One region of the Streptomyces sp. URMC 127 genome, then DNA from elsewhere that is predicted to be linked to it. Evidence: riboswitches for the same ligand, from Rfam matches in the RefSeq annotation. Region 1 holds a riboswitch; the other holds the start of a gene.
What was found. A riboswitch is a leader RNA that binds a small molecule or an ion and turns the genes downstream of it on or off. The one in region 1 is predicted to bind thiamine pyrophosphate.

Region 1 (5,584 bases):
GAGGGTGACCGTGTCGCCCTTGGCGGCCTTGTCGCCCGTGCCGGGGGACTGCTCGGCCACCGAGCCCTTGGCGCGGTCGGAGAACACCTGGGTGTCCGACACCTTCGCCTCGAAGCCCTTGTCGCGCAGCGCGGCCGTCGCGGCGTCCGGGGACATGCCCCGCACGTCCGGCACGTCCAGCGGCGCGCCCTTGCTGACGGTCAGCGCGACCGGAGCCTCCGGCCGGCGCTGCTCGCCCGGCTTCGGGTCGCTGGCCAGCACGGAGCCCTGCGGGGTCTCGGTGCTGAACTGCTTGCCGACCTCGCCGACGGTCAGCCCCGCGCCCTCGATCTTCTTCTTCGCCTCGTCGAAGGGCATGCCGGCGACGTTGGGCACCTCGGCCCGGGCCGGGCCGCGCGACACGGTGATCGTCACCTTGCCGGTGTTGCGGATGCGCTTGCCGGGCGCCGGGTCGGCGGCGATGACGTGGCCGCGCTCGACGGTGTCGCTGAAGTCCTCCTTCGTGCGCACCCCGAGCCCCGCGCCGTCCAGCGTCCGCTCCGCCTTCTCGCGGGTCATGTCCAGGACGGCGGGGACGGTCGTGAACTGGCCCGCGTTGATGTACCAGACGCCGGTGCCGACCAGAACGGCCAGCAGGGCGGCGACCACGGCCACGACCCCGCGCCGCGGCAGCCGCGCGAACCGGCCGCGCGGGCCCGCGGGGGGTGCCGGCGGCACCGGGGGCGCGGGCGGGGCGTCCAGGCGCGTCGTCCGGTTCAGGTGCTGCTCGCCGTCCTCCGCGGGCAGCGGCCGGGCCGCGGGCCTGGGCAGCACGCTCGTCCGGTCCTCGGGACCGGCCGCGCGCCGGCCGGCGGCGGCGCCGGGGAGGGCCTGCGGCGGCTGCGCGTCCAGCTCCTCGTCGCTCAGCCCCTCGCGCACCGTGCGGGCCAGGCCGAGCAGCGCGACCGCGTCGGCCGGGCGCAGCTGCGGGTCGCGGGACGCCGCCTCGGCGACGAGCCCGTCCAGCCCGGCGGCCAGCCCCGGCACGGCCGCCGACGGCGGCGGGACGTCCGCGTGCAGGTGCTGGTAGAGGACCTGGGCCGGGGTGCTGCCGGTGTGCGGCTTGGCGCCCGTCAGCATCTCGTAGAGGACGACGCCGCACGCGTAGACGTCCACGCGCGGATCGGCGGTGCCGTGCTCCAGCTGCTCGGGGGCCAGGTAGGACACCGTGCCGAGGACGGATCCGGTGGATGCGGTGGTGTTCGTGTCCACGGCCCGTACGAGCCCGAAGTCGGCGACCTTCACGCGGCCGTCGTCGCCGATGAGAACGTTCTCGGGCTTCATGTCGCGGTGCACGAGCCCCGCCAGGTGGGCCGCGCCCAGCGCGGCCAGCACCGGCTCCAGGATGTCGAGGGCGGCGCGGGGCTGCAGGGCCCCGCGCTCGCGCAGCACGTCGCGCAGCGTGCACCCCGGTACGTACTCCATCGCCAGATAGACGTACGGGCCGTCGGTGCCCTGGTCGTAGACGCCCACCACGTTCGGGTGGTCGAGGCGCGCGACGGCCTTGGCCTCGCGGATGAAGCGCTCCACGAACGCGGTGTCCGAGGCGAGGCCGGGGTGCATCACCTTGACCGCGAGCACCCGGTCGAGCCGGGTGTCGAGGGCGCGGTAGACCGTGGCCATGCCGCCCACGGCGATGCGGGCCTCGACCCGGTAGCGGCCGTCGAGCACCTGCCCGACCAACGGGTCCCCTAGCGTCGTATCCACGCGACGAGTCTAAAAGGGCGCGGACGGAGCCCTGACCCGGCAAGAACCATGGGACGGGCTCAGCGAAAATTAAGCCCGTCCGGCGTTTGAGGACAAAGGGGTCAGGGGCGGAGCCCCTGCTACTGAGCGAACTCCGGACGTTCCGGATCGAGACGGGCCAAGCCCTCCGCAGGAGACGACGCCTCGGCGAAGTGCCGCTTCGGTATCCGCCCCGCCCGGTACGCCAGCCGCCCCGCCTCGACCGCGTGCCGCATCGCCTCGGCCATCAGCACCGGCTCCTGGGCGCGCGTCACCGCCGAGGCGAGCATGACCGCCGCGCAGCCCAGCTCCATGGCCAGCGCCGCGTCGGAGGCCGTGCCGGCGCCCGCGTCGAGGATCACGGGGACCCCGGCCCGCTCGGTGATCAGCTGGAAGTTGTGCGGGTTTCGGATGCCGAGGCCGGAGCCGATGGGCGACCCCAGCGGCATGATCGCCGCGCAGCCGGCGTCCTCCAGCTTGCGGGCGAGGACCGGGTCGTCGTTGGTGTACGGCAGCACGGTGAAGCCGTCGTCCACGAGGATCTCCGCGGCGTCGAGCAGCTCGACCGGGTCGGGCAGGAGCGTGCGCTCGTCGGCGATCACCTCCAGCTTGACCCAGTCCGTGCCGAGCGCCTCGCGCGCCAGCCGGGCCGTGAGGACGGCCTCGCCGGCCGTGTAGCAGCCGGCGGTGTTCGGCAGCACCCGGATGGAGTGCTTCTCCAGGACGGACAGCACGGAGCCCCGGACGCTCGCGTCGAGGCGGCGCATCGCCACGGTGGTCAGCTCGGTGCCGGAGGCGAGGAGCGCGCGCTCCATCACGTCGAGGCTGGGCGCCCCGCCGGTGCCCATGATCAGCCGGGAGCTGAAGGAGGTGTCGGCGATGGTGAGCAGGTCGTCGGCCATCAGGGCTGATCAGCCTCCCTGCACTGCGGTGAGGACCTCGACGCGGTCGCCGGCGCCGAGCCGCGTGGCGGGCCACTGGCCGCGCGGCACGACGGCCTCGTTGACGGCGGCGGCCACGCCGCCGGGCGCGGTGGTCATGCTCGCCACCAGGCTGTCGAGGGTCAGGCCGTGGGGCACCTCGCGGTGCTCGCCGTTGACGCTGATGCCCATGTGAGCCTCGGGCGTGTCGGTGGGGTCGGTGGGGTTCATGCGGGCAGCTCCTGGAGCGCGTTCGAGAAGCGTCGGGGGGAGAAGGGGCGGGCCTCCTCGGGGAGGCGCCCCGTGGTCAGCGCCTCGGCCATGACGTCGCCGGTCAGCGGGGCGAGCAGGACGCCGTTGCGGTGGTGGCCGGTCGCTGTGTGCAGGCCGGGCAGGGCGGTCGGGCCGAGCAGGGGAGCGTTGTCGGGGGAGCCGGGGCGCAGCCCGGCGGAGGTCTCCACGAGGGGCAGTTCGGTGATGCCGGGCACCAGCTCGTGGGCGTCGCGCAGGAGTTCGTAGACACCGCCGGCGGTGACCGTGGTGTCCCAGCCGAGCTCCTCGGTGGTCGCGCCCAGGACCAGCTCGCCGTTCTCGCGCGGCACCAGGTAGACCGGGCCGCCGCGGACGACCGCCCGCACCGTACGGGAGAGGAAGGGCGCGTACGCGTCCGGGACGCGCAGCCGCAGCACCTGGCCCTTGACGGGCCGCACCGGCGGCAGGACGTCCGCGGGGACGCCCGCGAGGGTGCCGCTGCGGCTGCCCGCGGCGAGCACCACCTGCCCGGCGGGGACGCGGCGCCCGCCGGCGAGCTCCGCGCCCGCGGCCCGGTCGCCGGAGAGCAGCAGCCGTACGGCTTCGGCGCGGTGGAAGGCGACCCCGGCCCGTTCGCAGGCCGTGAGCAGCGCCCGCGCGAGCCTGCGGGGATCGGTCTGGTGGTCCCCGTCGACACGCAGCCCCCCGCGCACGCCCGGCGCGAGCATCGGCTCCAGGCGGCGGCACTCGCGGCCCGTGAGCCACTGCGCGTCCAGGCCGCAGCGCTGCTGCAGGGCGTGCAGCTCGCGCAGGTGCTCCCGGTCGTCGGCGTCGAGGGCGACGGCCAGCGTGCCGCACGCGCGGTAGCCGGTGGCGACGCCGCTCGCCTCCTCCAGCTCGGCCGTGAAGTCCGGATAGCGGCGCGCGGAGGCCAGGTTGAGGGCGAGCAGCGGCTCCTCGCCGTAGTGCAGCTCGGTCACCGCCGCCAGCATCCCGGCGGCGACCCGCGCCGCGCCGCCGCCGGGCGCGGGGTCGGCGACCGCGGTGCGCAGGCCGCGCTGCGCCGCGCGCCAGGCGGTGACGAGGCCGATCAGCCCGCCGCCCACGACGAGGACGTCGCAGGCGGGCACGGCCGGAGTGCGGCCCGGTGTGGTCGTAGACGCGTCCATGAGGCGTCCAGCCCCTCCCTTCGCCGGCATGACCCGGATCAGGTTCGTACGGTCGGAGGCCGGTCAGCCTCCCTCTCAGCCCGGTCGTCCGGGCTCCCGCGAGTGCGTTGTACCGGCCACCCTAGTACGCGCCGGGAGCGCCCCGCGAGGGCCTGTCGACCCGGCGGCGCAGCGGAGCCCGCGCATTCCGCCGGACCCTCGCCGCCGTGGCTGATCGCCGTTGCGGCGGGGTGCTCCTCCCCGGACCCGCCGGGGGACCTGCCCCCGGTACGGACCGGCCGTCGCCCTACAGTGATCAGGTGAGCGAGCACCGGGAAGAACCACTTGCCGCCAGTGAGCGGAGCGTTGTCATCGTGGGCGCCGGAATGGCCGGCGTGCAGACCGCCGTCGCCCTGCGCGAGTACGGCTGGGCCGGCACCGTCACCGTGCTGGGCGCCGAGCCGCACCCCCCGTACGACAGGCCGCCGCTCTCCAAGGCCGTGCTGCTGGGCAAGGCCGAGGGCTCCGCGTTCGAGGTGGACTTCGCCTCGCTCGGGATAGACCTGCAGCTCGGGCGCGAGGCCACGGGCCTGCGCGCCGCCGAGCGCCTGCTGGACACCGCGGCCGGGCCCGTCCCGTACGACATCCTCGTCATCGCCACCGGCGCCGAGCCGGTCCGGCTGCCCGGCAGCGAGGGCCTGCCGGACGTCCACCTGCTGCGCACCCTCGACGACGCCGTGCGGCTGCGGCCGGTGCTGGCCCGCCGGCACGACGTCGTCGCCGTCGGCGCGGGCTGGATCGGCGCCGAGGTCGCGACGGCCGCCCGGGAGGCGGGCTGCGAGGTGACCGTGGTCGAGGCCGCGGACCGCGTGCTGGCCGGCGCCGTGCCCGCCGAGGTCGCCGAGCGCATGGCCCCCTGGTACGCCGAGAGCGGCGCCCGGCTGATGCTCGGCGCACGGGTGGGCAGCGTGGAGCCCGGCGCGGTCGTGCTGACCGACGGCACCCGGCTGCCGGCCGGGGCCGTCGTCGTCGGGATCGGCGCGCGGCCCGCGACCGGCTGGCTGGAGGGCTCCGGCATCGAGCTCGGCGCGGACCGCGCCGTCGTCGCCGACGAGCGGCTGCGCGCCTCGCTGCCCGGGGTCTACGCGGTGGGCGACTGCGCGTCGTTCCCGTCCGCGCGCTACGGCGAGCGGCTGCTCGTCCACCACTGGGACAACGCCATGCAGGGGCCGCGGACCGTCGCCGCGAACATCGTGCTCGGCACCGAGGAGGGCCCGGTCTACGACCCGGTCCCGTACTTCTGGTCCGAGCAGTTCGGGCGGTTCGTGCAGTACGCGGGCCACCACTCCGGCGCCGACGAACTGCTGTGGCGTGGCGACCCCGCGAGCGCCGCCTGGAGCGTGTGCTGGCTGCGCGAGGGGGTCCTCGTCGCCCTGCTGGCCGTCGGCCGGCCCCGGGACCTGGCGCAGGGCCGCAAGCTCATCGAGAAGGGCGCCGCCC
Region 2 (5,584 bases), on a different contig from region 1:
ACTCGGCCCATGCCCATCGTGCCCTCCTCAGGCGGAGACCAGGACGACCGTGACCAGGGGGCCGCCCATCTCCGCGGCCCCCTGTTCCGCGACGAACAGGAGCCCGACATCCGGCCCCAGGACCCTGCCCCGGTGCCTGCCTCGCCCGAGTCGCCGAAGGCGGGGAAGAAGAGCGCCGGCCGTGATCTGCGGGCGGCGATAGGGGTCGGCGTCGGCCTCGGCGCGGTCATCCTCGCCTCCCTGTTCATCTACAAGCCCGTCTTCCTCGGCGTGATCGTGATCGCCGTCGTGGTCGGGCTCTGGGAGCTGACGTCCCGCCTCGCGGAGCGCAAGGCGATCCGCGCCCCGCTGGTGCCCCTCGCGGTCGGCGGGGCGGCCATGGTCATCGCCGGCTACGCCAGCGGCGCCGAGGGCGCGTGGGTGGCCGTGGCCTTCACCGCCCTGGCGGTCCTCGTGTGGCGCATGACGGAGTCGCCGGACGACTACCTGAAGGACGTCACGGCCGGCATCTTCGCGGCCTTCTACGTGCCCTTTCTGGCCACGTTCGTGGCCCTCATGCTGGCGGCCGGGGACGGCGCGTGGCGCGTGCTCACGTTCCTGATCCTGACGGTGGTCAGCGACACGGGCGCGTACGCGGTGGGCTGGAAGTTCGGCAAGCGCAAGCTGGCCCCGCGCATCAGTCCGGGCAAGACGCGCGAGGGGCTGGCCGGGGCGGTCGCCTTCGCGATGGTCGCCGGTGCGCTGTGCATGCAGTTCCTGATCGACGACGGAGTGTGGTGGGAGGGGCTGCTGCTCGGCCTGGCCGTCGCGGTCAGCGCCACCCTCGGCGATCTCGGCGAGTCGATGATCAAGCGGGACCTCGGCATCAAGGACATGGGCGCGCTGCTGCCGGGGCACGGCGGCATCATGGACCGGCTGGACTCGCTCCTGCCGACCGCGCCCGTCGTCTGGCTCCTCATGGTCGTCTTCGTCGGCTCGGGCTGAACCGGGCCGGGTACCCTGGAAGGGCTCGTCGCTGTGCGGCGGGCCCTTTTCCGGCCCCGCAGCCCGCGGGGGTGCCTGTGAGGTCTCCGGGTTTCCGGCACCGTCCTGCCGCCGGCTCCGCGATTGCGGAGGTCATCCGCCGTCGTCAATGAGGAGTCTTTACTCATGGCCCCCGCGCCTGGAGAACTGACGTTCGTCGCCCCCCGCGGGGCCAAGCTGCCGCCGCGCCACCTCGCCGACCTCTCGCCGGCCGAGCGCCGCGAGGCCGTCGCCGCGATCGGCGAGAAGCCGTTCCGCGCCAAGCAGCTCTCACAGCACTACTTCGCCCGCTACGCGCACGACCCCGCCGCGTGGACCGACATCCCGGCGGCCTCGCGCGAGAAGCTCGCCACCGAGCTGCTGCCGGAACTGATGAGCGTCGTGCGTCACATTTCCTGCGACGACGACACCACCCGCAAGACCCTCTGGCGCCTGCACGACGGCAAGCTGGTGGAGTCCGTGCTCATGCGCTACCCCGACCGGGTCACCATGTGCATCAGCTCGCAGGCCGGCTGCGGCATGAACTGCCCGTTCTGTGCCACGGGCCAGGCCGGGCTCGACCGGAACCTGTCGACCGCCGAGATCGTGCACCAGATCGTGGACGGCATGCGGGCCCTGCGCGACGGCGAGGTCCCCGGCGGCCCCGCGCGGCTGTCCAACATCGTCTTCATGGGGATGGGCGAGCCGCTGGCCAACTACAAGCGGGTCGTCGGCGCCATCCGCCGCCTCACGGACCCCGAGCCGGACGGCCTGGGGCTCTCCCAGCGCGGTATCACCGTCTCCACCGTCGGCCTGGTCCCCGCCATGCTGCGCTTCGCCGACGAGGGCTTCAAGTGCCGCCTGGCGGTCTCCCTGCACGCGCCGGACGACGAGCTGCGCGACACCCTGGTGCCGGTCAACACCCGCTGGAAGGTCCGCGAGGTCCTCGACGCGGCGTGGGAGTACGCGGAGAAGTCCGGCCGCCGGATCTCCATCGAGTACGCCCTGATCCGGGACATCAACGACCAGGCATGGCGCGGCGACCTCCTCGGCCGGCTCCTCAAGGGCAAGCGCGTGCACGTCAACCTCATCCCGCTCAACCCCACTCCGGGGTCGAAGTGGACGGCGTCCCGGCCCGAGGACGAGCGCGCCTTCGTCGCGGCGATCGCCGCGCACGGCGTCCCCGTGACCGTCCGGGACACCCGCGGCCAGGAGATCGACGGCGCCTGCGGCCAGCTGGCCGCCACGGAGCGCTGAGCACGAGCGCGGCATGAGGCGGCCCGCATGAGGCGCCGGCATGAGGCGCGCCGCACGAGGCGCCCGGCATGAGGCCGCCGCAGGTCGGCCGCCGATCGATGGAGAGGGCACTGATACGGTGCCCTCGCACAAATGAACAATCCGACAGGGGAGCGCCCACGGGGCGCTGAGAGTGCGGCACAGCCCGCAGACCCTCGGACCTGATCCGGGTCATACCGGCGTAGGGAGTCAGCTCAACCATGAACACCAACCTGCGGCGTGCCGTCGGCACGGCAGCTCTCGCCGCGCTCGCCTTCCCGGCCCTGGCCGCATGCGGCGGCTCGGACGACTCCGGCGGCTCGGGAGCTTCCGGCGGCAAGGACAAGACCGTCACCCTGGTCTCGCACAACTCCTTCGCCGCATCCGACGAGGTGCTGAAACAGTTCACCCGGCAGACCGGCTACAAGGTCAACGTCCTCAAGGGCGGCGACGCGGGCCAGGCCGTGAACCAGGCCATCCTGTCCAAGAGCCACCCGCAGGGCGACGTCTTCTTCGGCGTCGACAACACGCTCCTCTCCCGGGCGCTCGACAACGGCATCTTCGCCCCGTACCAGGCCAAGGGCCTGGACCGGGTCCCGCGGAAGCTCCAGGCCGACGCGGGCGAGCACCGGGTCACGCCCGTCGACACCGGCGACATCTGCGTCAACTACGACCGCGCCTACTTCGCCGACCACAAGCTGGCCCCGCCGCAGACCCTCGACGACCTGATCAAGCCCGAGTACAAGAACCTGCTCGTCACCGAGAACGTCGCCACCTCCTCCCCGGGTCTCGCCTTCCAGCTCGCCACGGCCGCCAAGTACGGCGACGACGGCTGGCAGGACTACTGGAAGAAGCTCAAGGCCAACGGCGTCGAGGTCGTGGACGGCTGGGAGCAGGCCTACAACGAGCGCTTCTCCGGCTCCGCGGGCGGAAAGAAGGCCAAGGGGGACAAGCCCCTCGTCGTCTCCTACGCCTCCAGCCCGCCGGCCGAGGTCATGGGCGTGAAGCCGCAGCCCGCCGAGGCGCCGACCGGCGTCGCCACGGGCACCTGCTTCCAGCAGACCGAGTTCGCCGGGCTGCTGAAGGGCGCGAAGAACCCCGAGGGCGGCAAGGCCCTGATCGACTTCCTCCTGAGCCGTACGTTCCAGGAGGACATGCCGCTGCAGATGTTCGTCAAGCCCGCCAACCAGGACGCCAAGCTGCCCGAGCTGTTCACCAAGTACGGCGCGCAGGTGAACGAGCCCGGCACCCTGGCCCCTGACAAGATCGCCAAGAACCGTGACCAGTGGGTCAAGGCATGGTCCTCGCTCGTCCTGAAGTAGGGCCCGGAACCGCGGCACGGGGCCCCGCACGGGGCGCGGACGGCTCGGCACGGCGGACGGCGGTGCGACTGGGCCTCATGGCCCTGCCGCTGGCCTTCTTCGGCGTCTTCTTCGCCTACCCCGTGGCCGCAATCGTCTCCCGGGGCCTGAAGGACGGCGGGCAGTGGCAGTTCGCCCGCGCCGGAGAGGTCCTGACCGACCCGGCCATCGGCCACGTGCTGTGGTTCACCACCTGGCAGGCGGCCGCCTCCACCGCACTCACCCTCGCCGTGGCCCTGCCCGGCGCGTACGCCTTCGCACGCTTCGACTTCCCCGGCAAGCGCATGCTGCGCGCCGTGGTGACCGTGCCGTTCGTCCTGCCGACCGTCGTCGCCGGCTCGGCCTTCCTCGCCCTGCTCGGGCGCGGGGGGCTGCTGGACGAATGGTGGGGAGTGCGCCTGGACACCACGGTCTGGGCGATCCTGCTCGCCCACGTGTTCTTCAACTACGCCGTCGTCGTGCGCACCGTCGGCGGTCTGTGGGCCCAGCTCGACCCCCGCCAGGAGGAGGCGGCGCGGGTGCTGGGCGCGGGGCGCTTCACCGCCTGGCGGCGGGTCACGCTGCCCGCTCTGGCCCCGGCGGTGGCCGCGGCCGCCCTCATGGTCTTCCTCTTCACCTTCACCTCCTTCGGCGTCGTGCAGATCCTCGGCGGACCGCGCTACGCCACCCTGGAGGTGGAGATCTACCAGCAGACAGCGCAGATGCTCGATCTGCCGACCGCCGCTGTCCTCACCTTGCTGCAGTTCGTGGCCGTGGCAGCTCTGCTGGCGGTGCATGCCTGGACGGTCCGCCGGCGTGAGGCGGCCCTGCGGCTGGTCGACCCGGCGCGCACCGCGCGGCGCCCGAGGGGCGTCGGCCAGTGGGCGTTCCTGGTGTCCGTCCTGGCGGTCATCGTGGTGCTGATCCTCGCGCCGCTCGTGGTTCTCGTGCTGCGCTCGTTCGACGGCCCCGACGGCTACGGTCTGGCCTTCTACCGCGCCCTGGCCTCCGCGGACGACAACGCGGGCACGTTCGTCGTCGCCCCGCTGGAGGCGATCGGCAACTCCCTCGCGTACGGCCTTGCTGCGACGGCCATCGCGGTTGTCGTCGGCGGGCTCGCGGCGGCAGCGCTGACGCGGCGCGAGGGGCGCCTCGTGCGGGGCTTCGACGCCCTCCTCATGCTGCCGCTCGGCACCTCGGCCGTGACCGTCGGTTTCGGGTTCCTCATCAGCCTGGACGAGCCGCCGCTGGACCTGCGGGCGTCCTGGATCCTGGTGCCGCTCGCGCAGGCCCTCGTGGGCGTCCCGTTCGTCGTACGGACCGTGCTCCCGGTCCTGCGCGCCGTGGACGCCCGGCTGCGTGAGGCCGCCGCCGTGCTGGGCGCCTCGCCGCTGCGGGCGTGGCGGGAGGTGGACCTGCCGCTGGTCGGCAGGGCCCTCGGAGTCGCGGCGGGCTTCGCGTTCGCCGTCTCCCTCGGCGAGTTCGGGGCGACCGTGTTCATCGCCCGCCCCGACAGCCCCACGCTGCCGGTCGCGGTCGCCAGGCTGCTGGGCCGCCCCGGGGAGCTCACCTACGGGCAGGCGATGGCCCTGAGCACGATCCTGATGCTGGTGTGCGCCGCAGCACTGCTGGTGCTGGAACGCATCCGCACCGACCGTACGGGGGAGTTCTAGATGGCCCTGCTGCGCCTGGACAAGGTCGCCGTCCGCTTCGGCGAGCGCGCGGTGCTCGACGCGGTGGACCTGGAGGTAGCCGAGCACGAGATCGTGTGCGTACTCGGCCCCAGCGGCAGCGGCAAGTCCACTCTGCTGAGGGTGGTGGCCGGCCTCCAGCCCACGGACACGGGCCGGGTGCTCCTCGCGGACCGGGACCAGAGCGGGGTCCCCCCGCACCGGCGCGGAGTGGGCCTCATGTTCCAGGACCACCAGCTCTTCCCGCAGCGGGACGTGGCGGGCAACGTCGCGTTC

Region 2: linked by a shared signal. The riboswitch ahead of ACSNOH_RS05795 (thiamine ABC transporter substrate-binding protein) and the one ahead of thiO (glycine oxidase ThiO) in region 1 are both predicted to bind thiamine pyrophosphate.

The regions. Positions count from the first base shown of each region.
Region 1 covers NZ_JBPQTW010000256.1:650-6,233, reverse strand. The annotation lists gene pknB (Stk1 family PASTA domain-containing Ser/Thr kinase) at 1-1,746, opposite strand, end outside; gene ACSNOH_RS30980 (thiazole synthase) at 1,866-2,666, opposite strand; gene thiS (sulfur carrier protein ThiS) at 2,676-2,876, opposite strand; gene thiO (glycine oxidase ThiO) at 2,912-4,105, opposite strand; TPP riboswitch at 4,104-4,215, opposite strand; gene ACSNOH_RS30965 (NAD(P)/FAD-dependent oxidoreductase) at 4,471-5,584, shown strand, end outside.
Region 2 covers NZ_JBPQTW010000014.1:33,656-39,239, reverse strand. The annotation lists gene ACSNOH_RS05805 (phosphatidate cytidylyltransferase) at 1-984, shown strand, start outside; gene rlmN (23S rRNA (adenine(2503)-C(2))-methyltransferase RlmN) at 1,150-2,259, shown strand; TPP riboswitch at 2,396-2,503, shown strand; gene ACSNOH_RS05795 (thiamine ABC transporter substrate-binding protein) at 2,499-3,599, shown strand; gene ACSNOH_RS05790 (ABC transporter permease) at 3,677-5,290, shown strand; gene ACSNOH_RS05785 (ABC transporter ATP-binding protein) at 5,291-5,584, shown strand, end outside.